Regions from separate parts of the Arthrobacter jiangjiafuii genome, predicted to be linked through region 3. Evidence: riboswitches for the same ligand, from Rfam matches in the RefSeq annotation. Region 3 holds a riboswitch; each other region holds the start of a gene.
The links. Region 3 has a riboswitch for S-adenosylmethionine ahead of KKR91_RS08625 (cobalamin-independent methionine synthase II family protein). Riboswitches for the same ligand answer to the same signal wherever they lie in the genome.
Positions count from the first base shown of each region.

Region 1: it holds a riboswitch for S-adenosylmethionine, as region 3 does, so the genes downstream of both, KKR91_RS10260 (flavin reductase family protein) here and KKR91_RS08625 (cobalamin-independent methionine synthase II family protein) in region 3, are expected to answer to the same signal.
Region 2: it holds a riboswitch for S-adenosylmethionine, as region 3 does, so the genes downstream of both, KKR91_RS07385 (MetQ/NlpA family ABC transporter substrate-binding protein) here and KKR91_RS08625 (cobalamin-independent methionine synthase II family protein) in region 3, are expected to answer to the same signal.
Region 4: it holds a riboswitch for S-adenosylmethionine, as region 3 does, so the genes downstream of both, KKR91_RS14555 (hypothetical protein) here and KKR91_RS08625 (cobalamin-independent methionine synthase II family protein) in region 3, are expected to answer to the same signal.

Region 1 is NZ_CP076022.1:2,175,815-2,181,254, reverse strand. Features, by position in the region: gene KKR91_RS10265 (hypothetical protein) at 1-77, opposite strand, end outside; gene KKR91_RS10260 (flavin reductase family protein) at 309-815, opposite strand; SAM riboswitch class IV at 870-990, opposite strand; gene KKR91_RS10255 (PhzF family phenazine biosynthesis protein) at 1,096-1,932, shown strand; gene KKR91_RS10250 (nitronate monooxygenase) at 1,938-3,047, shown strand; gene KKR91_RS10245 (acVLRF1 family peptidyl-tRNA hydrolase) at 3,066-3,686, opposite strand; gene KKR91_RS10240 (replication-associated recombination protein A) at 3,768-5,171, shown strand; gene rpsD (30S ribosomal protein S4) at 5,403-5,440, shown strand, end outside.
Region 2 is NZ_CP076022.1:1,569,636-1,575,075, reverse strand. Features, by position in the region: gene KKR91_RS07405 (MFS transporter) at 1-277, shown strand, start outside; gene KKR91_RS07400 (dihydrofolate reductase family protein) at 274-813, shown strand; gene KKR91_RS07395 (methionine ABC transporter permease) at 839-1,498, opposite strand; gene KKR91_RS07390 (methionine ABC transporter ATP-binding protein) at 1,500-2,528, opposite strand; gene KKR91_RS07385 (MetQ/NlpA family ABC transporter substrate-binding protein) at 2,541-3,425, opposite strand; SAM riboswitch class IV at 3,480-3,595, opposite strand; gene KKR91_RS07380 (RidA family protein) at 3,798-4,220, shown strand; gene KKR91_RS07375 (DUF1801 domain-containing protein) at 4,229-4,657, opposite strand; gene KKR91_RS07370 (LysR family transcriptional regulator) at 4,681-5,440, opposite strand, start outside.
Region 3 is NZ_CP076022.1:1,815,724-1,821,163, reverse strand. Features, by position in the region: gene KKR91_RS08630 (acyl-CoA dehydrogenase family protein) at 1-306, opposite strand, end outside; gene KKR91_RS08625 (cobalamin-independent methionine synthase II family protein) at 438-1,670, opposite strand; SAM riboswitch class I at 1,680-1,776, opposite strand; gene KKR91_RS08620 (histone-like nucleoid-structuring protein Lsr2) at 2,016-2,348, opposite strand; gene KKR91_RS08615 (ion channel protein) at 2,579-3,865, opposite strand; gene mftR (mycofactocin system transcriptional regulator) at 3,923-4,561, opposite strand; gene mftA (mycofactocin precursor MftA) at 4,654-4,788, shown strand; gene mftB (mycofactocin biosynthesis chaperone MftB) at 4,800-5,078, shown strand; gene mftC (mycofactocin radical SAM maturase) at 5,075-5,440, shown strand, end outside.
Region 4 is NZ_CP076022.1:3,099,071-3,104,510, forward strand. Features, by position in the region: gene KKR91_RS14535 (SGNH/GDSL hydrolase family protein) at 1-1,108, shown strand, start outside; gene KKR91_RS14540 (ATP-dependent DNA ligase) at 1,182-2,261, opposite strand; gene KKR91_RS14545 (RBBP9/YdeN family alpha/beta hydrolase) at 2,283-2,834, opposite strand; gene KKR91_RS14550 (LLM class flavin-dependent oxidoreductase) at 2,889-3,908, shown strand; SAM riboswitch class IV at 3,990-4,126, shown strand; gene KKR91_RS14555 (hypothetical protein) at 4,142-4,525, shown strand; gene KKR91_RS14560 (tyrosine-protein phosphatase) at 4,482-5,240, opposite strand; gene KKR91_RS14565 (MerR family transcriptional regulator) at 5,322-5,440, shown strand, end outside.

The DNA.
Region 1 (5,440 bases), 360 kb from region 3:
GCAGCCGCCTCGGGATCCTCCTGTGCAGTGCATCCTGCCAGCACCAGGGCCAGTGCCGCTGCGGGAAGCAGAGCCATCCGCGTAAACGAAATATCCGGCACTTTGCCGGGCATTGCCTTATTTGATGGGCCGTGGACATTTCTGTTTCTGGTCATCTTCGCTACTTCCTCCCGAAGTAATCCGAAGAACGATAGTGGGACGGCAGCCGGATGTAAAGGATTGGTAACGGAGGGGGCATGCCGTAAACCCCTGGAAAACAATTCCGGCAGCGCCCAATTGCCTGTGCCCGTCAGGCAATTTCCTGCCGGTCAGGCGAATTCGGGGACACCCAGGCGGCGGAACGCGGAACCGTGAAAGACCAGTGGATCATGGGCGTCGTCGTGGGAGGCATGGCCGTGAACCCTCAGCAGCACCACCTGATGGTCACCGGCAGGAACTTCGTTTTCCACCGAGCACTCGAGCCAGAGCGCGGCGCGGTCAATGAAGAGGGACCCGGAGGCGTCGGTGTGCAGGTTCAGGCCGGCAAACCGGTCACCGGATTTCGACGCGATCTGCTTGCAGATTCCTTCGTGCTCAGAGCCGAGGACCGACACGCCGATGCGCTGGGCCCGCCGCAGCACCGGCCAGGTCCGGGAGGTCTGCTGCACAGCGAACATGACCAGCGGAGGGTCCATGGAAACCCCCACCGTGAACGATGAGGCAACAATTCCCTGCGGCTGGCCGTCAACCACCGCGCACAGGGCGGCAATTCCCGAGGGAAACCGTGAAAAGGCCCGGCGCAATGCAGCGGGTTGCAGGTCGGTACGAAGAGTCATGAGGGGGAAGATCCTTTGCCCTAAAGCGCGGCCGGAAGAAAAAACCCGGCACAAACGCGGTACTTGCCATGCCGGAGGATTTTCGCCGGACGGCCGAATCGTCACCTGGAGCACCCCGCTACAGCGAGAGGGTTGCCGTCCAACCGGCCAGGGCCTGTGGCTGGAACTCTTGATTCAGCTTCCAACGTAGAAGTGCAGGAGGCGGACTTGCAAACCCCTGCCTCACTTCGTAAAACTCGGCTTCATAAAACTCCCGGTGCCGAAGGGATACAGTTTCAGCATGAAACAGCGGTGGTTTAAGCAGGTGGACGTCTTCGGCAACGAACCGTATTTGGGCAATCCCCTCGCGGTGGTGCTTGAAGCGGAGGGCCTGACAGATGCAGAGATGGAATCCTTCGCGAGATGGACCAATCTCTCGGAGACGACGTTCGTCCTGCCTCCGACCACGGACGGAGCCGACTACAGGGTTCGGATTTTCACCCCCGGAGGAGAGATCCCGTTTGCCGGGCATCCCACTCTGGGAACGTGCCACGCGTGGCTGGAGGCCGGGAACAAGCGCCGCTACCCCGACGTCGTCGTCCAGGAATGCGGAATCGGGCTGGTCACGCTGCATGCCAATGCCGGAATCGCCGCCTTCGCCGCTCCGCCGCTGCTGCGCTCGGGACCGCTGGAAGACGAGGTCCTGGACCAGGCGCTGCGCGCCCTGAACCTGGACCGCACCGAAATTCTTGCCTCCAACTGGATCGACAACGGTCCGGGGTGGCTTGGACTCCTGCTGCGCGACGCCGACGCCGTGCTGGCGCTGAAACCCGACCCCACGATCATGGGCAATCTGCGGGTGGGCGTTATCGGCGCCCAGCCGCAGGACGCCGAAACGGACTTCGAGGTCCGTGCCTTCGTGCCCGGCCTGGGCATCACCGAAGATCCCGTAACGGGAAGCCTCAACGCCGGCCTGGCCCAATGGCTGATCGGAGCCTCACTCGCACCCGAACGCTACGTCGTCACGCAGGGCACAGCCGTGCGGCGTTCCGGGCGTGTCCGCGTCTTCACGCGCGACGGGAAGATCTGGATCGGCGGGTCCACCGTGACCTCCATCGACGGCACCGTCACCCTCTAGCCGCCATGTTCAACCTGCACTCGCTGCGGCTTCCGGTGATCGGGGCGCCCATGGCCGGCGGCGCATCCACGCCGCAGCTTGCCGCTGCCGTGAGCAACGCGGGAGGGCTCGGCTTCCTGGCTGCCGGTTATAAGAGCGCTGCCGCGGTGGCTGAGCAAACCGCCCGGACCCGCAGCCTGACCGGCGGACCCTTCGGCGTGAACCTGTTTGTACCGGATGCCGCCAACACCTACGCCGCCACATCCGAAGAACACCAGGCCGGGAAGCTGGCCGCAGCCCTGGCCTACCGGGATGTCCTGGCCGCCGGCGCCGGAGCGGAACCGGGCTTCCCGGACCCGGAGGACGACGACGGCTGGGCGGCCAAACTCGACCTGGTCCTGCGCGAACGCATCCCCGTGGTCTCCTTTACCTTCGGCCTGCCGGAGAAGGCCGTCCTGGCGGCATTGGCCGGCCGCGGAATCTGCACGGTCCTCACGGTCACCGACGCAGACGAGGCCCGGGCGGCAGCCGGCGCCGGAGCGTCGGCCCTCTGCGTTCAGGGGCCCGAGGCCGGAGGGCATCGCGGAACACTGCAGAGCGCCAAAGCACCCGCCGCCGCCTCCCTCAGTGAGCTCCTGCACAGCGTCAGGGATACCTGCGCGCTGCCGGTCATCGCTGCCGGTGGAATCGGTACGGCAGCTGATGCGGCGGCAGCCCTGGCCGCCGGAGCGGTGGCCGTCCAACTGGGTACGGCACTTCTGCTCAGCACCGAAGCCGGTACCGGTTCAGTACACCGGGCAGCCCTCAAGGACGCCGCCGCCGGCCGACGCGCCGGGGAAACCGCACTGACCCGGGCCTTCTCCGGCCGCCCGGCCCGCGGGCTGCTGAACCGGTTCATGCTGGAGCACCCGGACGCCCCGGATGCCTACCCCTACATCAACCAGATCACCGGACCGCTGCGCGCAGCGGCTGCAGCGCAGGGGGACCAGGAGGGCATCAGCCTGTGGGCCGGAACCGGATATCGCCGGGCAGCGGAAGAGCCGGCAGAAGCCATCGTCCGCCGTCTGGCCGGGGAAGCGCCCGGGGGAGCGCCCGGGGAAAGCGCCGGAAAGACCGCCGCAGGAACCGACGGGTAACTGCCGCCGGAACCCGCCCTACGGCACCGTAATCCGGATCAACACCGAGCACGCGTCCTTCGCCGCCTGGGCCAGGGCCGCCGGTTTTGGATCCTGGACAGCGAGCGGGCGCAGCCTGGACAGGTTGCTCCAACGGGCGAAGGCCAACTGCTGCACAAACAGCCCCGTCAGCGCCCGGTCGCCCCCGAACACCAGGTACTCGGCCGGATGCTCGGCAAACAGCCTGGCCGCAGCCCCGGCAGCAGCTTCCACCAGCGTTTCGGTCTGGTTGGCCCGCCGCTGCGGAGATCCGCCGGCGGACCCGCGGGACCGCACCGACGTGCTGCCTGCCTGTGAGGGGAGCAGGGCCCCGTCCCGGGCGACCCCCACGGCGAAGCCGCCACGGCGCAGCAACACGATTCCGACCGTACGGGACTGGCCGGCGAGCGAGACGAGGCGCTCGACGTCGTCCGCGCCCCGCCCGGGACGGCCGTCATCAGGCCAGGGAGCAAGCAGCTGCGCCTCGGTGCCGTTGCCCGCGGCCAGGTGCAGGCCGCCGTGCTCCGGCGTCACTGCAACGCCGCCGTTTCCGGCCGCGAACCGCTCCAGCCAGCCGGGCAACCGCTGGGCAGGAACGAAGGTCTGGCGGGTCGCGGGCATGAGGCGGTACTCCTGGCTGGGCTGGGGTGGGCGGGGATGACCCCGGCGGAGTCAACGCTACGGCACGAGTAGCCTTGGACGGTGAGTGATTTGTTCAGCAGCGACAGTGATGAAAGCCGGGACGACGACGGCGGGCCCGCTTCCGGCGCGGACGACGACAACCGGAAGCGGCCCCGCAGCCCGCTTGCAGTGAGGATGCGCCCGCGCACGCTGGACGAGGTTGTCGGACAGCAGCACCTGCTCGGACCCGGCTCGCCGCTGCGGACCCTGGCCGAATCGGCGGATGACCGCGGACCGGCCGGCCCGTCATCGGTCATGCTCTGGGGGCCTCCCGGCACGGGCAAGACCACCCTCGCGCACGTCGTCGCCCGCGGTTCCGGGCGGAAATTCGTGGAACTCTCAGCCATCACCGCAGGCGTGAAGGATGTGCGCCGGGTGATGGAAGACGCCCTGACCAACCGCGACCTGCACCGGATCACCACAGTGCTTTTCCTGGACGAGATCCACCGCTTCAACAAGGCCCAGCAGGACGCCCTGCTGCCCGGCGTGGAGAACCGCTGGGTGGTCCTGGTGGCCGCAACCACTGAAAACCCGTCCTTCTCCGTGGTCTCGCCGCTGCTCTCACGGTCCCTGCTGCTGACCCTGAAGCCGCTCACCGAAGACGACATCGCCGCCCTGCTGCAGCGGGCCGTCGAGGACGATCGCGGGCTGGCCGGCCGGGTGACACTGAGCCAGGAGGCACTGGAGCACCTGGTGCGCCTGGCCGCCGGAGACGCGCGGCGCGGGCTGACCGCGCTGGAAGCTGCCGCCGGCGTCGCCTACTCGGAGCGCGACGACGCCGAGGGCATTCCCGAGGTCACCCTCAGCGACGCCGAAAAGGCGCTGGATGTGGCGGCGCTGCGCTACGACCGGGCCGGAGACCAGCACTACGACGTCACCAGCGCCTTCATCAAGTCGCTGCGCGGCTCCGACGTGGACGCCGCGCTGCACTACCTGGCGAAAATGGTCGAGGCGGGGGAGGACCCCCGCTTCATCGCCCGCCGCATCGTGATTTCGGCAGCGGAGGATGTGGGCATGGCCGATCCCACGGCCCTGCAGACAGCAGTTGCCGCCGCCCAGGCGGTCCAGCTGATCGGCATGCCCGAGGGCCGCATCATCCTGGCCGAGGCCGTGGTGCACATTGCCACCGCCCCCAAGTCCAACGCCGCCTACAACGGCATCAACGCAGCCATTGCCGACGTCCGGGCCGGACGCGGCCAGGGCATTCCGGCGCACCTGCGCGATGCGCACTATCCGGGAGCCAAACAGCTTGGCCACGGCAAGGGCTACGTCTACTCCCACGACGAGCCGCACGGGGTGGCACGGCAGCAGTATCCGCCCGATGACCTGGTCGGCAGGAACTACTACGAGCCGACTTCCAACGGCACCGAACGGGACATTTCGGCGCGGCTGGAGCGGCTGCGCGGCATCATCCGCGGAACGTAGCGGCCGGGCTGATCGTGCTAGCATTGATGGTTGACTGGCAAGCGCGACGCCGGACCCCCCTCACCGCTTTCAAAGCGGTGGAGTTGTGCCCGGTGCCGTGTCTGTAGCAGAAGGCAGCGGTTGGCCTGAGCTCTCCCTAATGGAGGCCAGTACTTACATATCAGTCATCACGGTATTCCGGCGCAAGTCGGGGCTGCGGTGGCCAAACCGCCAAAACAGTGAAAGGTGAACGTGGCTAACAACACACGTGCACGCCGTCAGGCCCGCGC
Region 2 (5,440 bases), 250 kb from region 3:
CGGCGTCAGCGGGCAGGACGCCGGTCTTGGCTCGGGCATTCAAGCCACGATGACGCATGCCGGCGCGGCCCTCGGCCTCGCCATCCTCGTCAGTATTGCCGTACGGACTGCCTCCGCTGCGGGAGCCGCGGGCACTTCCCCGGATGAAGCAGAACTTGCGGGATTCGGTGTGGCCCTGGTGATCGCCTCCGTTAGCATGGCCGTGGCGGGCGCCGCCGCCGCTGCCCTGGTCCACAACTCCGCGGCGCAGCCTACACCGGAGGGTGAAGCGTCATGAGCCCGAGAAAAGTAGTCGTGTGTGAGTTGCTGTCCCTTGACGGTGTCGCCGAAAACCCGCAGCCCTTCTTCACGGAATGGGACGACGCCGTGGACGCCGCCAACGCCGATTGGATCGCAGCTCAGGACGCCGTGATCCTGGGCCGACGCAGCTACGAGGAATGGGCCGGGTTCTGGCCGGGCAGCGAAATTGAGCCTTTCGCCTCCTTCATCAACACCGTTCCGAAGTACGTGGCGACGTCCACCCCGCTCGGCTCCGGCTGGGCCAACGCACGTGCCATCGACGGAGAGCTGGTCGACTTCGTGCGCGATCTGAAGGACCTCCCCGGGGGCGACATCGGCGTGCACGCCAGCATCTCGGTCGCGCAGGCACTGCTGGCCGCGGGCGTGGCCGACGAGCTCCGGCTCGTGGTGGCGCCGACCGTCGCGGGCACGGGGCGAAGGCTCCTGGACGGGTTGCCGCCGGTCCCCCTCACCCCGCTCCACAATGTGATCTCACCGAACGGCTACCTCATTCTCGACTACCGCATCGGGTAGCCCCGCACGCAACCACCTCCTGGGCCTAGCGCCGCAGCGCCTTCCGGGCCGCCTGGTTTCCAAGGAACTGCACCAGTTGGACCAGCACGATAATGACGGCGACGGCGGCCCAGGTCACCACCGGGTTGAACTGCCGGTAGCCGTACTGGATCGCGAAGTTGCCCAGCCCGCCGCCGCCCACGTAGCCGGCCACCGCCGACATGTCCACCAGAGCCACGAAGATGTACGTGTAGCCCAGGATCAGCGGGCCCAGCGCCTCCGGGATCAGGATCGTGGCGATGATCCGCCGTCGTCCGGCCCCCACCGACCGGGCAGCCTCGATGACACCGGGCTGGACGGTCAGCAGGTTCTGCTCCACGATCCGGCTGATGCCAAAGGCAGCGGCCAGCGACAGGGTGAAGATGATGGCGTTGTTGCCGATTCCGCTGCCGGTGACCGACCGGGCCAGCGGCTGCGCCGCGGCCAGGAAGATGATGAACGGAATCGGCCGGAAAATGTTCACCAGCACGTTCACGGTGCCGAACACCGCCCGGTTCGCCAGTAACGCGCCCTTGCGCGTGGTGTAGAGGGCCAGCCCGATCAGCAGCCCGCCCAGCCCGCCGAAGAGCAGGCTCAGGCCCACGATGTACAGGGTTTCGGCGACGGCGGCCCACAGCTGCGGGGTCAGGGGTATCAGGTCGTCCATCTCAGAAACGCTCCGCAACTTTGAGTCCGTGCCCGACGGCGGCGAGGGCGCCGTCGATCGCGGCGTCCTCCCCGGTCAGGGCGAGGGTTAGGTGGCCGAATGCGCGGCCCGAGATGTCGTTGATGCCGCCGTAGACCAGTTCAAAGCCGATTCCGGCACGGGCCAGTTCCAGGAACACCTCCGACTGGGAGGAATCGCCGTCACGGAAGGAGAGTGTGACGATCCGCCCGGGATGCCGCCGGCGCAGGGAATCCAGCTCATCCGGTGACGGGACGCCACGGACCACGGTGGAGACGAATTTCCGTGAGGAGGCCTGGCGCGGGTTCGAGAAGACCTCGAACACCTCACCCTGTTCCACGATCCGGCCGCCGTCCATCACCGCCACCCGGGTGGCCAGATTCTTGATGACGTCCATCTCGTGCGTGATCACCACTATGGTGATCCCCAGTTCCCGGTTCACCCGGCGCAGCAGGGCCAGCACCTCATGGGTGGTTTCCGGATCCAGGGCTGATGTGGCTTCGTCCGCGAGCAGGATCTTCGGCGACGCGGCCAGCGCCCGGGCGATGCCGACGCGCTGCTTTTGCCCGCCGGAGAGCTGCTCGGGATAGCTGCCGGCCTTGTCCGCGAGCCCGACAAAGTCCAGCAGCTCCTCCACCCGGGCGGCGATCTCGGCAGTGCTCCGGCCGGCCACGCGCAGGGGGTACGCAATGTTGTTGCGGACCGTTTTGGAGTTGAAGAGATTGAACTGCTGGAAGATCATGCCGATGTCCAGGCGCAGGGTGCGAAGTTTCCGCTCCGGCACCCCGGAGACCTGCCGCCCGTCCACGGTGATGTCTCCGGAGGTACTGGATTCCAGCGCGTTGATCAGCCGGACGAGGGTGCTCTTGCCGGCGCCGGAATAGCCGATGATGCCGAAGATCTCCCCCGCCTCGATCTCCAGGTTGATGTCCCGCAGGGCGGTCACGGCGGGTTCGCCCTTGCGGGCCGGCGGATAGGTTTTAGACACGTTCTGCAGCGAGATGAGTGCCATGGCGGTTTCCTCCTAGCCCAGCGCTTCGATGTCCTTCTGGACCTTCGCCAGCGAGGTCTTCAGGTCCTGGACCGGAACCTTGAGGAACTCTGCCGTGTTTCCGGAGGCCTCCTGCACACCGTCCTCAACGGACTGTGTGTCCTGGTAGATCTCCACCAGCTTCACGTACGTCTCGTTGGTTTCCTCCCCGGCCCGTGCGGCGAAGATATTCACGTATGGGATGGCCGCCGGATCGGAGGGGTCGTCCTGGGCGATCGCGTCGGCGGCCTTCAGTCCGGCGTCTTCCACGAAGTCGTTGTTGACGATGGCGGCCGCGACGTCGGGCAGCGACGTCGGCGTGAGCGAGGCTTCCAGCGTGGTCACCTTGACCTTGGATTTGCCTTCGTCAATGTCCTCCAGCGTGGAGAACGGGCTGCCGCCGCCGTCCAGGGTGAGAAGGCCGGCGGACTGCAGCACCAGCAGGCCGCGGGCGAGGTTGCTCTCGTCGTTCGGCACGGCCACCGTGGCGCCCTCGGGAATGTCCTCCACGGAGTCGTACTGAGTGGAATACAGGCCCAGCGGATAGATCGCGGTGGAGCCGACCGGGGTCAGATCCTCTCCGCTGGAGACGTTGTAGCGGGCGAGATAGACGATGTGCTGGAACTGGTTCAGGTCCAGTTCACCTTCAGTCAGCGCCGGATTGGGCTGGGTGTACTCGGCGAAGTCCAGGATTTCGACGTCGATCCCCTCTGCCTTCGCTGCCTCGGTATAGGTGGCCCAGTACGGGTCGCTGGCGCCGACGACGCCGATCTTCACCGTGCCTTCGCCATCGTCTCCGGCGGCCGAGCTGCAGGCAGCCATCGACAGGGCGAGGAGCGGAACTGCGGTGATGCTGAGGATTCTCCTGCGGGTGTTCATGATGATGGTGTTCTCCTGTGACAGGACGCAGCGCAGCCTTCCGGGCAGCGTCTGGCGCCGTACTTGCCGCCAGGAGGTGTCCTGCCGGCCCAATCTTCACCTGGAGCACCCCGCTGCGGCGAGAGGGTTGCTGTCCAGCCGGCCAGGGCCGATGGCTGGAACTCTTGATTGCTGGTATCAGGCTAGGCGGGCCGGGGCAGGGCGCAAAAAACGACGTTCCGTGACGTAAGAGAGCGTCGGAGCGGGTCACATGCCGAAATGTTGCGTCACGGTGGCGGTAGGGACGCTGTTGCGCGTGTGGGAGGATCGGCTCGCTTGTCTTCTTGCAGTTCCCACCCGTCCGCGCATCCTCGTCCCCTGCGAAAGGCCCCCGTGCAGCATGAAACCAGTCCGTCAGCCGTGACCCTGATCCGTGCCGCGCAGCTCTCCGACACCGCGGAGTATGCGTACGCCGCAACGGCACCCGCGGGCAGCCGGCTGATCTTTCTCGCCGGATCCTGTCCGCTGGAAGCAGACGGCTCGACGGCGGCTGTGGGCGACTACGCCGGCCAGGCCGCGCAGTGCATGGCAAACCTCGCGGCGGCGCTGGCCGCTGCGGGCGCTTCACTGACGGATGTCATCAGCACCCGGGTGCTGGTGGCCACCACGTCCCAGGCGGACCTGGTCGCGGCGTGGGAGGTGGTGCGGGATGCCTTCGGCGACCACGATGCGCCGAGCACGCTGTTGGGTGTGACAGTTCTGGGCTACGACCACCAACTTGTCGAAATTGAAGCCGTTGCCGCCGTGCGTGAGTAGGCCGTAGCTCAGGAACCCGGATCAGCGGCGCGCTGCCCGAAGGTTCCCGCGGTTACGCGCTGATAGGACTCGGTGATGATGTCTTCAAGTACCCCGAGGTCAATTTTGCTCAGGTCTTTCAGGTAAAGACAGCCTGCGCCGGTGGTGTGGGCGCCGAGCCGGGCGAGTTGGGCGGTGTAGGCGCCCACGCCGTCGGGCAGGTACACCGTGGTCGCTGCCTTGCGCGGCGAGAAGCCTGCCGCGACGGCATCGCCCTCCCTGCCGCTGGCGTACTTGTAGTGGTAGCTGCCGAAACCAACGATGGTCGGCCCCCACATGGCGGGCTGCTCTCCGGTGATCCGGCTCATCAGGTCGACGAGGGTGTGTGCATCGCGCTTCCGCGGCGGCGAGGTCACGCCGTCGATGAAGTCGCTGACGCTGGCGGCGGTCGGTTCCATGCTGTGCCTCCTGGATTCGCGCTTTAACCTTTGCCTGACACCCGGCTGCTCCACAGCGCCACATGGACCTGCGTCCCGCGGCGCACCAGCCCGCGCGGCCCGCCCGCCGCCATCATCGCCTCGGTGGCCTCGGCGCTGCCGGCAAAGCGCAGCAGCGCATCCGCCGCCGCCGGGACCCGGCCGGGAAGCAGCGTGCTGGCCCACCACATGCCGGACACCGGAGTGCCCGGAAACCCCAGCTGGACCAGGCCTCCGGAGGCCAGATCGTGCCGGATCACGTGCGCGACGGCGAGCATCAGCCCTTCGCCGGCGCGCACCGCCGCCAGCGCTGCGGCTTCGCTGTCCAGCTGCACCAGCTCCGGAACCGCGGGCAGGTTCGCGAACCAGCGCTGTTCCTCCAACGGACCGCCCGCGGAGGGTCCGGAAAACCAGCGCTGCGTCAGTGCCTTCCCCGGCACCCGGGGCGGCGGCAGCGCGGCCAGCGGATGGTTGGCGGCCGCCACCAGGATCCGGCGGTAGCGCAGGAAGGGCAGCGCGTGCAGCGGGGTACTGCTGCGGGCCGGCCGGATACCGAGCGCAATGTCGTAGGCCCGCTCGCCCAGCAGGGCACCGGCGTCGTCGGCCGCATCCACCACCACCCGGGCCGCAGGGCCGGGATGGCGGCGTGCATAGGCCTCCAGCAGCCTACCGGCCGCATGCTCGGCAAACGCCGGGGTTGCCAGGATCCGCAGCTCCGCGCCGTCCTGCGCGGCACGGGCCACCTCGCGCCGGGACTGCTCGGCC
Region 3 (5,440 bases):
GGCGAGTTCTGCTGCCGCGGTGGATGCGGCCAGCCGGGTCAGGCCGGGGCAGCCGTAACCCTGGATGGTGCCGCCGGCGATGTTCAGCGCGGCCAGTTTGGGGATCAGTTCGTAGGGAACCTCGGCCCGCTCCCAATAGTCGTTGATGACCGGCAGCAGGTCGTTGTCCACAAACGCCCGCACCCGCGCCTGGACGTCCCTGGCCTGGTCATCGAGGAGGTTGTCGAGCAGGTACAAGTCGCTGTCGACGTCGTTCCCGGCGGCCGGATCAAAGGTAAAGGGAAGGGGCTGCGTGGTGGTAGTCATCTCGGCTCCGTTGGGTAAATGATCGTTTAGTAACCGAGTATGCGGGCGCTGACGGCCTCCGTCAAGGGTGCGGGCAAAGGGGTATCAGGACGGAGGCCGCATCGCTGCGGAGAACCGGCGCGGACGTCAGTTCAGTGCCGTGATCCGGTGAAGAGACGGCTGGCAGCGATCTCGGCGCCGCGGCCCAGTGATTCCAGCTTGGCAAATGCGATGTCCGGATGCAGCCGTCCACCCAGGCCGCAATCGGTGCCGGCAATGACATTCCCGCTGCCCACAAGCCCGGCAAAGCGCTCTATCCGCTGGGCCACAAGTTCAGGATGTTCCACCACATTGGTCGCGTGGGACACCACGCCCGGAACGAGGACCTTCCCCTCCGGCAGCGCCACGTCCCGCCAGATCGTCCACTCGTGCTCGTGCCGCGCGTTGCCGGCTTCGAAGGCGTAGAAACCGGCGTTGATCCCCAGCACGAGATCCACGATATTGGCGAACTCGATGTCGGTGGTGTGCGGACCATGCCAGGATCCCCAGCAGACATGGAACCGGACCTGCTCCTGCGGGATCCCCCGCAGTGCGTAGTTCAGGGCGTCGATCCGGATCTGCGTGAAGCGCCGGTAGTCCTCGACGCTGGGTTCGGGATTGATCTGGTCCCAGTTCTCGGCGATCGAGGGGTCATCGATCTGAACCGTCAGCCCTGCGTCCGTGATGGCCTTGTATTCCTCACGCAGGACATCTGCCCAGGCGTAAATGAACTCCTCTTCGCTCTTGTAATAGTCGTTGCCGATCCGGCTGGCCGATCCCGGGGACAGCGCCGTGATGAAGCCGGTGGGCAGGTCGGCAGCCGCCAGCCCGGCCTTGAGGTTTGCGATGTCTGTAGCCAGGGCATCGTGGCCGGTGTAAGTGATGGGTCCGGTGGCCGTGGGAAAGGCCGTGGCATTGCGGCCCAGTTGGATCCCGCTTTCCGGATCGGAATAGGCAGCTGCAAATCGGGTCCAGTCGCGGCGGTCTGCAAAAGAGGTCAGCCGGATATTCCCGGCTTCGCTGCGAACGGGTCCGGTAGTGATGGGATTAAAGTCAGTCAGCTCCAGGCCCGCCGTGCGTTGGAAGCTGTAGGTCCACCATGCCCCGTAGTCCACCGGGCTGGACATGGCCTTGCCGTACTCCCCATCGCCGGGAATGGTAATGCCGAGGCTCTTTTGGCGCTGCACCAGGTCAATTACCGCGTCGGTCAGAAGCAGTTCAAACTCCGGGGTGCGTTCGAGGGTAAAACCATCGTCGGCGAAGGTCCGGGCTGCATTGGCGCTTATGAGTTCCGGTGTCCGGGGCAGCGAACCGGCATGGGTGGTGGAAATCTGGTCGAACGTCATGGTGTATTCCTTCCATCGGTCCTGCCATTAGCACCTTTCCGGAAGGAATGTCCGGGGGAAGCTGCAGCGTCACGGAGGCAGGTCTCTCAGCTGCTCTGGATGGGTAGTTGCGGGACGAAAAACCAGCATGCGCCCGTCGGCAGCAAAACTCCAGCGGCACGAAATATGAAGCCGGGGCGTCGAAATATGGCGAGGCAGGAGACGCGCATCTGGCGCAGACGCCCCCGCCAGGCGGGGTAAGAGTAAACCCGGAAGATCTCATACCGGTGGTCAGGCGCCCCCCTGCGCCCGGTACCAGTTGCCCGGATCCTTCCCGCTGTGCCAGGCAGGAAAGAAGGGCGGGGATTACTTTTGGGCGGAGCTGTACGCTTCGCGGATTTCCTGGCTGATCCGCCCCCGTGCGCTGGGCTGGAAGCCATTGGCTACCGCCCATTCACGGATTTTCCGGCTCTCGCCGCTGCGGGGAACCGTTTCCCGTTTCGCAGCACGGCCGGTTGAGCCGCCGCGCAAACGCCTGGCATTGGAGAGATACGGTTCCAGTCTCCCGCGGAGTTCCGCGGCATGGTCGGCCGTCAGATCGATTTCGTATTGTGCGCCGTCCAGCGCCAACTTCACAGTTTCCTGTGCGTCTTCACCGGTTAGGTCGTCAATCAGGAGAACTTGTCTTTTCTGAGCCACGGGGCTTTTTCCTCATTCATAGTATTTTGGACCACCCCCCAAAACAGTTTAGCGGAAGTGGGGCTGTGCAATAGAGCTGCACAGGCATTTCTCTTTCCCAATCCAAAGATGATTGGGCTCTGCCCCTGCTTCATCACTAGCTGCCTCGCAGCGCGGGGACCGCAGGAAGCATTTGCGCATAAGGGTACCCAACAATGCACGCTTTTCAATCGAACAGGGAGATTCCCTGCCTAGGCAGGACGAGAGGCGGTGCCGCCGTCGGGCGCTGCCAGCATGTGCGGAGCATTGGTGACCACCAGCCAGGCCGGCAGTACTGCCAGGCAGAGTACTGCCGTTACGCTCACGTCCCCCGTAATAAGGACCGCGATGAACAGGGCCATCCAGCCGTCGCGGGCCACTGCGAGGACTACGCCGAGCACGGCTGCCGACACGGCCAGGCTCACCGGCACGGAGGGTACGAAGGCCACCGCGGCAAGCCCCGCAGCCACGCCGACAAAGACGGCCGGGAAGATCCTGCCCCCGCGGAAGCCGGCCGCTGCGGCGATCACCAGGGCAACCAGCTTGACCGCCGCGAGGAACACCAGTGTCCAGGCCGATTCGCTGCCGCGCTGCGCCAGCAGCGCGGCGGATTCCTCCGCTCCCTTGAACAGGGTCAGCGGTCCGCCGATGACACCCAGCAGGCCAAGCAGCGCTCCGCCCAGCGTCGTGAAGAGCACCGGGTTGCCGAGCCGGTGGAACGTATGGTGAACCCGGGTGAAGACGCCAACGCCCAACAGGGCAAAGCCCGCCGCGAGCGGAGCAATGATGAATCCTGCCAGCACATCCCACCCGTCAGGGCTGCCCATGGCGGGCAGCCCGACGGTCAGCAGGGTTCCGCCCAGCAGGGTCATGGTCACCGCCCCCGCCCCGGCGGCGGCGAGCGGCAGGAAGAGCCTGTCGAACAGGGCTCCGCCGCCCGCCATTGAGCCGGCGAGTCCGGTGAAGAGCAGTGCTGCGGCGACGGGGGTCCCGAACAGCGCCCCCACAGTTCCGGCGACTGTCAGTCCCACGACCAGCTGTGCCGGAACGCGGGAGAACAGCCGGCCGATCAGCACTGTGAGGATGGCCGTGTTGATCGCGATGATCGGATTCTCCGGACCGAGGCTGACGCCGCCGGCCAGTCCGAGCACTGCTGCGGCCGCCACGCCAGGAACCGTGCCCAGTGGAAGGGCGGATCCACCGAGTTCCACCGCCGCCGAATCCGGGCCGGCGTGCCCGGGAACGAAGCGCACAATGAGCCCGACGGCGAGTCCCGTAAGGGTCAGGGTGCCGAAGATCCACCAGCCGCCGTCGGGATCTGCACCAACAGCATGCGGCAGGTTCTCCCAGATCAGGTGCTGCAGCAGGCGGCTGAGTTCATCCAGCGCGAAAAGCACCAGGGCGGAGACCACGCCGATCAGGATGGCCGGCAGGGCGAGCATGATCAGGGTCCGGACGCGGTTTCGGTCCAGCGCACCTTCTGGTGCAGGTTCGGACATGGCGCCTCATCCCTGGAATCAGCTGCCCTCGAGACGGTTCACACGTGGCCTTTAAAACTACTGGCTCCCGCCCGCAAGGAACAGGGAGCCGGGTTCATCCGGCACGCCGTGGATGAGCTGGAGTGACTGCAAAAGCACATCGGTCAGGACCAGGTCCTCGGACCGCAGCCACTGTTCATAGGCTGCCAGGCACAGGCCGAGCAGGGCCCATGCGATGGCCTGGGGCTGCAGGCTGTCCACCGGTACGTCCAGCCTCCGGGCGGCATGGGCGGCAACGACCTGCCGCCAGGCGGCATAGCGCAGGGTTGAGTGCGCCAGCAGAGTGGGCACATGCAGCAGCAGTTCCATGCGTTGCCGGTGATACGGGGCCTCTGAAGCAGGAAACCGGTTGAACTCGATCACGGCACTGCACAGTCCGGTTTCCAGCGGCATGTCTTCGGGAAGCCCGCGCAGATAGCCGGACATCCTGGCCAGCAGGTCTTCGAAGTCCCCCCAGGGGAGGTCGTTCTTGGACGGAAAGTAGCGGAAGAACGTCCGGCGGCCGATTCCCGCGGCAGCCGCAATGTCATCCACGGTGACCCGGTCAAAGCCGTCGCGCTGGAAGAGGGCCAGCGCCACGTGGCTGAGCTCGGCCTTGGAGGTGACCGGTTTCCGCCCGCTCCTGGCTGGGCCGGATGGCCCTTCCGTCGTGTCCAAAAACTACCCCTTCCCAATGGCACTGGGTGCCGTTAGCCTCGTCCGCACAGAGTATCGCCATCGACGCCGGTTTCTGCCGCAAGGAGCACAAAATGACCATGGATCGCACCGCCACTCCCCCGGCCACTGAAATGACTGCACCGTCTGCCGCCCCCGCGGGGCCGGACGCTGACGATGAACTGCTGGTGGAGGAAGTCTCCATCGACGGCATGTGCGGCGTGTACTAGGACCGCCGGCCATGCCGAGCTTTGACCTCAACCGTCCCTGGCGCCTCCATCCCCAGGTGTCCGTCCGCCCCGAGCCCTTCGGAGCCCTGCTCTACCACTTCGGAACCCGCCGGCTGTCCTTCCTCAAGGACCGGACCCTGCTGGACCTGGTGCGGAAGCTCGGAACCGAGCCCACCGCGCGCGCTGCCTGCACCGCCGCCGGCATCACCGACGACGCGGGTCTGGCCCGTTACCAGAAGGCCCTGGGCACCCTGGCTACCTCCGCAATGGTGATCGAGAGGAAACCATGACCCTGATCCAGGATGTTCCCGCCCGCCAGGCAGCGACCCACAAACCGACCACACTGGTGGACCTGTTCGAGACCGGTCTGGACGCCCCGATCTGCCTGACCTGGGAGCTGACCTACGCCTGCAACCTGTCCTGCGTCCACTGCCTGTCCAGCTCCGGCCGCCGGGATCCTCGAGAACTGAGTACCGAGGAGTGCAAGGCCGTCATCGACGAGCTGCAGCGGATGCAGGTGTTCTACGTCAATATCGGCGGCGGAGAACCGACGGTCCGCTCCGACTTCTGGGAGCTCGTGGACTACGCGACGGCGCATCAGGTGGGCGTGAAGTTCTCCACCAACGGCGTGAAGATCACTCCGCAGGTAGCG
Region 4 (5,440 bases), 1.3 Mb from region 3:
AACGGCGGCGCTGGCGGCTCCGGCCACGGCCGCCGAGACAAGGCACGCAGCCTCCGGATGGAGCGGCGGGAAGTCCGCTGGATGGGACGCCGGGCGCGAGGGCGGCCGTGATGCCGCGCGCGAGGGCGGCCGTGATGCCGCGCGCGACGCCGGGCGCGACGCCGGGCATTACCAAGGGTACGGACGCGGCGGTGAGGGCCGCGGACATGGTGAGAGCCGCGGACATGGCGACGGTCGCGGGCACGGTGACGGGCACGGGCACGGTGACGGGCACGGTGACGGGCACGGGCACGGTGACGGACAGGGCAAGGACCGTGACCGGAATGTCGACTATGTGGCCTTGGGTGATTCCTATGCGTCGGGCTACGGTGGCGGGCCGGTGCTGGACGCCTGCGGCCGCACCGCCGAGGGGTACCCCACCCTGCTGGATGCCCTTCCGCGTGTGGAATTGGATAGCTTCCAGGCCTGCGCCGGCGCCACGGCCCTCACCACCGAACCTGCTCCCCCGGCCGGCCCGGTAGACCTGCCCGAGCAGATTACAGCCGCTGTCTCAGCCGATCTGCTGAACCGTCAGACCGACCTGGTCACCGTCACCATCAGCGGCAACGACGTCCAGTTCGGATCCGTCGTCGCTGCCTGCGCCGGAGCTGTCCTGCCGCAAACCTGTGCCCCGGCCATTGCCGCGGCGCAAGCCTACGCCGAGACCGCCGTCGTGCCTCAGCTCCAAACCAGCTTTACCGCCATCCGGGAAGCGGCGCCGGGGGCCGAACTTGTTGTGGCCGGTTATCCGTATCTGTTCGATGGGACCGTTCCGGGCGCGTTGAGCATCGAAGCCCAGAACCTGTTCAACGCTGGCACCGACGCGCTCAACGCTGTGGTCGCCGCGCAGGTCGGGGAGGACGGCACTTTCGTGGACGTCACCGAGGTGTTCACAGGCCACGGCATCGGGTCCGCTGATCCCTGGATCCTTCCCATTGGCGCACCCTTTGCCCTGCACCCCAACGCCGCCGGATACCGGGAGGGATATCTGGCGGCCATCACGGAAGCAGTGGATCTGCTGAACCAAAACGAGGGCGACGACGACTGCCGCGGCCACGGTCGCGGCTGACCGTCTCACCGGGGCCAGGACCCGCTAGGACCCGCCCCGCGCCCGGACCGGCCGCGCGTTCCTGCCGGAGCGGCTACGATCCCGCAGGCACGGTGAGCACTTCGCCCAGATCGAATTTCACTGGTTCCTCGAGCTGGCCGTACGTGCAGGAGTCCGGGCTCCGGTCCGGACGCCAGCGAACGAACTGGGCCGTGTGCCGGAACCGCTCCCCTTCCATGTGGTCGTACTTGACCTCCACCACCCGCTCGGGGCGCAGCGGAACAAAGGACAGATCCTTGTCCCCGCTCCAGCGGCTCCCCTCGGAATTCCGGGGCGTGCGGGTTCCGGCATCCTGCTTGTCCGCGGTCCAGGGATGATCGGCGGAGTCCGAGACCAGCGGCTGCAGTTCAGAGAACAGTTCCCGCCGCCGGGCCATGCTGAAGGCGCCTGCCACACCCACATTCGTGAGGTCGCCGTCGTCGTTGTAGATGCCCAGCAGCAGCGACCCCACCGCGTCCGGCCCGCTCTTGTGTACCCGGTAGCCGGCCAGCACACAGTCAGCGGTGCGCTGGTGCTTGAACTTGGCCATGGTCCGCTTGCCCGGCTGGTACACGCCGCCAAGGGGTTTGGCGACGATACCGTCCAGTCCGGCGCCCTCAAATTCACCGAACCAGCGCTGCGCCGTGGCCGGGTCGGTGGTCCGGGTCGTGAGGTAGACCGGAGCGGACGCGCCGGCCAGGGCCGCTTCCAGGGCGCTGCGGCGTTCGGCATAGGGCCGGTCCAGGTAGCTGGTGTCATCCAGGGCCAGCAGGTCGAAGGCGGCGAAGGCAGCAGGTGTCTGCTCGGCCAGCAGTTTCACGCGGCTGGCGGCGGGATGGATGCGCTGCTGCAGCACCTCGAAGTCCAGGCGCTTGCCGGAGGCACTGATCAGGATGATCTCGCCGTCCACCACGCAGCGCTCCGGCAGGTTCTCCTTGAGCGCCGCCACCAGTTCCGGAAAGTACCGGGTCATCGGCTTTTCGTTGCGGCTGCCAATCTCCAGCTCATCCCCGTCACGGAAAATGATGGACCGGAAACCGTCCCACTTCGGCTCGTAGGAGTAATCCCCCTCAGGCAGGGCACTTACGGCTTTGGCCAGCATCGGGGCCACGGGCGGATTTACCGGAAGCTTCATGCGCCCATTCTTACCCGACTTTCAGCCGAGGGGAATGCTGACGCCCAGCCCAGCCGCGAACGCAGTCAGCAGGTTCCGGCCCTGCGACCAGGCGCCCACGCCGCTTTCATCATTGATGTGGACCAGCGCCCCGGCGTCGATCAGCGGAACGTCCCAGGCACCTGCCAGCAGCCGGGCTCCCGGCAGCGTGCAGTACGGATCGTTCTCGCTGGCCACCAGCAGCCCTGGCACGGGCAGCGGTTCCAGCCTCGGGTCCCGGAACGAGCCTGCCAGCTCTGGGAAGGCGGGCTCGGCCGGGTCCGGCGGCGCAACCAGCAGCACGCCCCGGGCACCGTCCGGATTGCGCAGCAGCCACTCCGCGGAAGCCAGGCAGCCCAGGCTGTGGGCCACCAGGATGGTGTCGCCGTTCCGAGACCCGGCGGCGTCGTCGAGCGCGTCCATCCAGTTCTCCAGGTCGGGGTCCTCCCACGACGACGGCGAAATCCGGGACATCTCCGGCGCACCGGCCTGCCACAGGCTTTGCCAGTGGCCTTCGTTGGAACCGCCGATGCCGGGAACCATGGTCAGGTGCATGCGTGAACCTCGATTCTGGGAATATCCACTGGGAAACAGGCGCTGTGCCTGAACATGAAGAAGATCGGTTTCCTGTCCTTTGGACATTACCGGGACGTGCAGGGTTCCTTTGTACGAACCGCCCGCGACGCCCTGCTGCAGACCATTGACCTGGCCGAGGCGGCGGAGGAGCTGGGGATAGACGGCGCGTACCTGCGCGTCCACCACTTCGCCCCGCAGTTCGCCGCTCCGTTCCCGCTGCTCTCCGCCATGGCCGCACGGACCAGCCGGATTGAGCTGGGAACGGCCGTCATTGATATGCGGTATGAAAATCCGCTCTACATGGCGGAGGAAGCCGCGGCGGCGGACCTGATCAGCGGCGGCCGGCTGCAGCTCGGCCTCAGCCGCGGCTCACCCGAGCCGGCACTGCGCGGTTATGAGGCCTTCGGTTATGTTCCGTCCGACGGCAGCACCGACGCCGACGAGGCACGCAAGCACACCCTGGTCTTCCGTGCCGCGATTGCCGGCGCCGGGCTGGCCGCCGCAGACCCGGTGATGACCGGCAGTTCCGGTTCGCTGGCGATCGAACCGCAATCCCCTGGGCTGAGCGAGCGGATCTGGTGGGGTTCCGGAACCCGGGCCACCGCCAAATGGACCGGAGAGCAGGGCATGAACCTGATGAGCTCCACCCTGCTGACCGAAGACACCGGTGTTCCGTTCGACCAGCTGCAGGCCGAGCAGATCGAGCTGTACCGCGCCGCCTGGGCGGATGCCGGCCATGCCGGTACGCCGCGGGTCTCGGTCAGCCGCAGCGTGGTGCCCCTGGTATCCGACGACGACCGCCGGTATTTCGGACTGCGCGCCCAGGCAGATTCCCGGGACCAGGTGGGCCGGCTCGACGGCGGCCTGGCCCGCTTCGGCAAGAGCTACATCGGCGAACCCGATGTGATTGCCGACCAGCTGGCCGCCGACGCAGCGGTGCAGGCCGCCGATACGGTGCTGATCACGGTCCCCAACCAGCTGGGCGTGGACTACAACACCCAGCTGCTGGAGAACATCGTCAAGCTGGTCGCTCCGGCGGCGGGCTGGCGCTGAGGAAGGCGCCGTCGTCGGCTTCATGGCCAGGCCGACGACGGCGGTTCCCAGTGTCGGCGCCGTGCGCTAAGGTGGTCTCAGCTTCACGAGAGGTGGCCGTTGGCCGGATCTGATCCGGCCATAAAAGCTCCGACTGGCCTCACACCAACCCCATTGTTCGGCGGGTGGTTCGGATGACGAAGCGGCCTGCCGCCGCCCGGCGCAGGCAAGGACAACCTGAAAAGGAACACACTGTGAGCATTTCCAGTGACGCCCGCTGCATCAGCTACACGCCCGGCCACAACGTGCATCTCATCCACGGCAAGCGCTTGGCCGGCTTCGACGACTGGGTGGATGCCCAGGCCTATGCCGACGTTGAACTGGACCTGATCCAGCTGGTGGTGGACGGTGAGCAGCGCCTGATGTGGTTCCACGACATTCCCGCGCTGGCGTTGGCCCTGGCCGCATCCGGAGGGCAGGCGCAGTGGTGCGCGCGCTATTCCTCGCTGCTGGTTCCGGGCGGCTTCACCAGTGAAGCCAGACGCTCTTTTTTCTACTTGGCGACGCCGGAAAGGGTGCATCCGTGTAAGCGGATCAGCGCAAACGACTCCGAAGACGCCCGATCTCAGCTGGGCTAAGCCCCGCTGAGCGCAGGTACTGTTCCGCGTCAAAACCGTCCAGGGCACGGAGCAGTTCCTTCCGGCCCTCGGCCACCCGGTCTTCCAACTGTGCGGCGGTCAGCGGCTTCTCCCGTGGATTCGCCTGCGTTGCGTGGAAGGCGCTGATTCCGCGGACCGCCCGCTCATAGTCGTCCGCGATAGCGTCCGGTTCCGCGCCGGCCAGTTGCAGCAGCAGCATGGCGATCAGGCCGGTGCGGTCCCGGCCAGCCGAGCAATGGATCACCACGCCGCCGTCGTCGGCGTCCGCCACAGCGCGGGCGACGGCGGCAATCTTCTCCGGCCAGCGCCGCAGGTTCTCGCGGTAGAACTTGGGCGAATCCATGTACGGCCCGGTCAGCGCCGTGAAATCCGGGTCCGTCGCTTCCTGGGTGGGGCGGGTCAGGAATGTGAGGCCGACGACGGCGCCAGCCGGCACCTGCGGATCGGTGTCCCGCCGGCCCTGCTCCTCCGGGTTGCGCAGGTCGACGACGGTCCGCACGCCGGCGGCACGGGCCTGCGCCCAGCCGCGTTCGGTCAGCCACTCGGACCGGCCCATCCTGAACACCCGGCCCGGTGCCACGGTGCCGCCGCCTGCCAGCGGAATCCCGCCAAGATCACGGGCATTGCCGGCCCCGTCCCACTCCACGTCGGTGTTCACATCCATGTCTCCAGCGTGGTCCCTGTGGCTGCGCATTTCCCGGACTCTACGGGACGTGGCGGAAAATCTCTGGGTGATACTTGACCCTGACACTGTGGCAGACGGGAGAACTGAAGCATGTTATCCATCGGGGCGTTCGCGCAGATCGGCCAGGTTACCCATCGCATGCTTCGGCACTGGGATACCTCCGGGCTGCTCGTTCCCGCCCATGTTGATGAGTTCAGCGGCTACCGCTC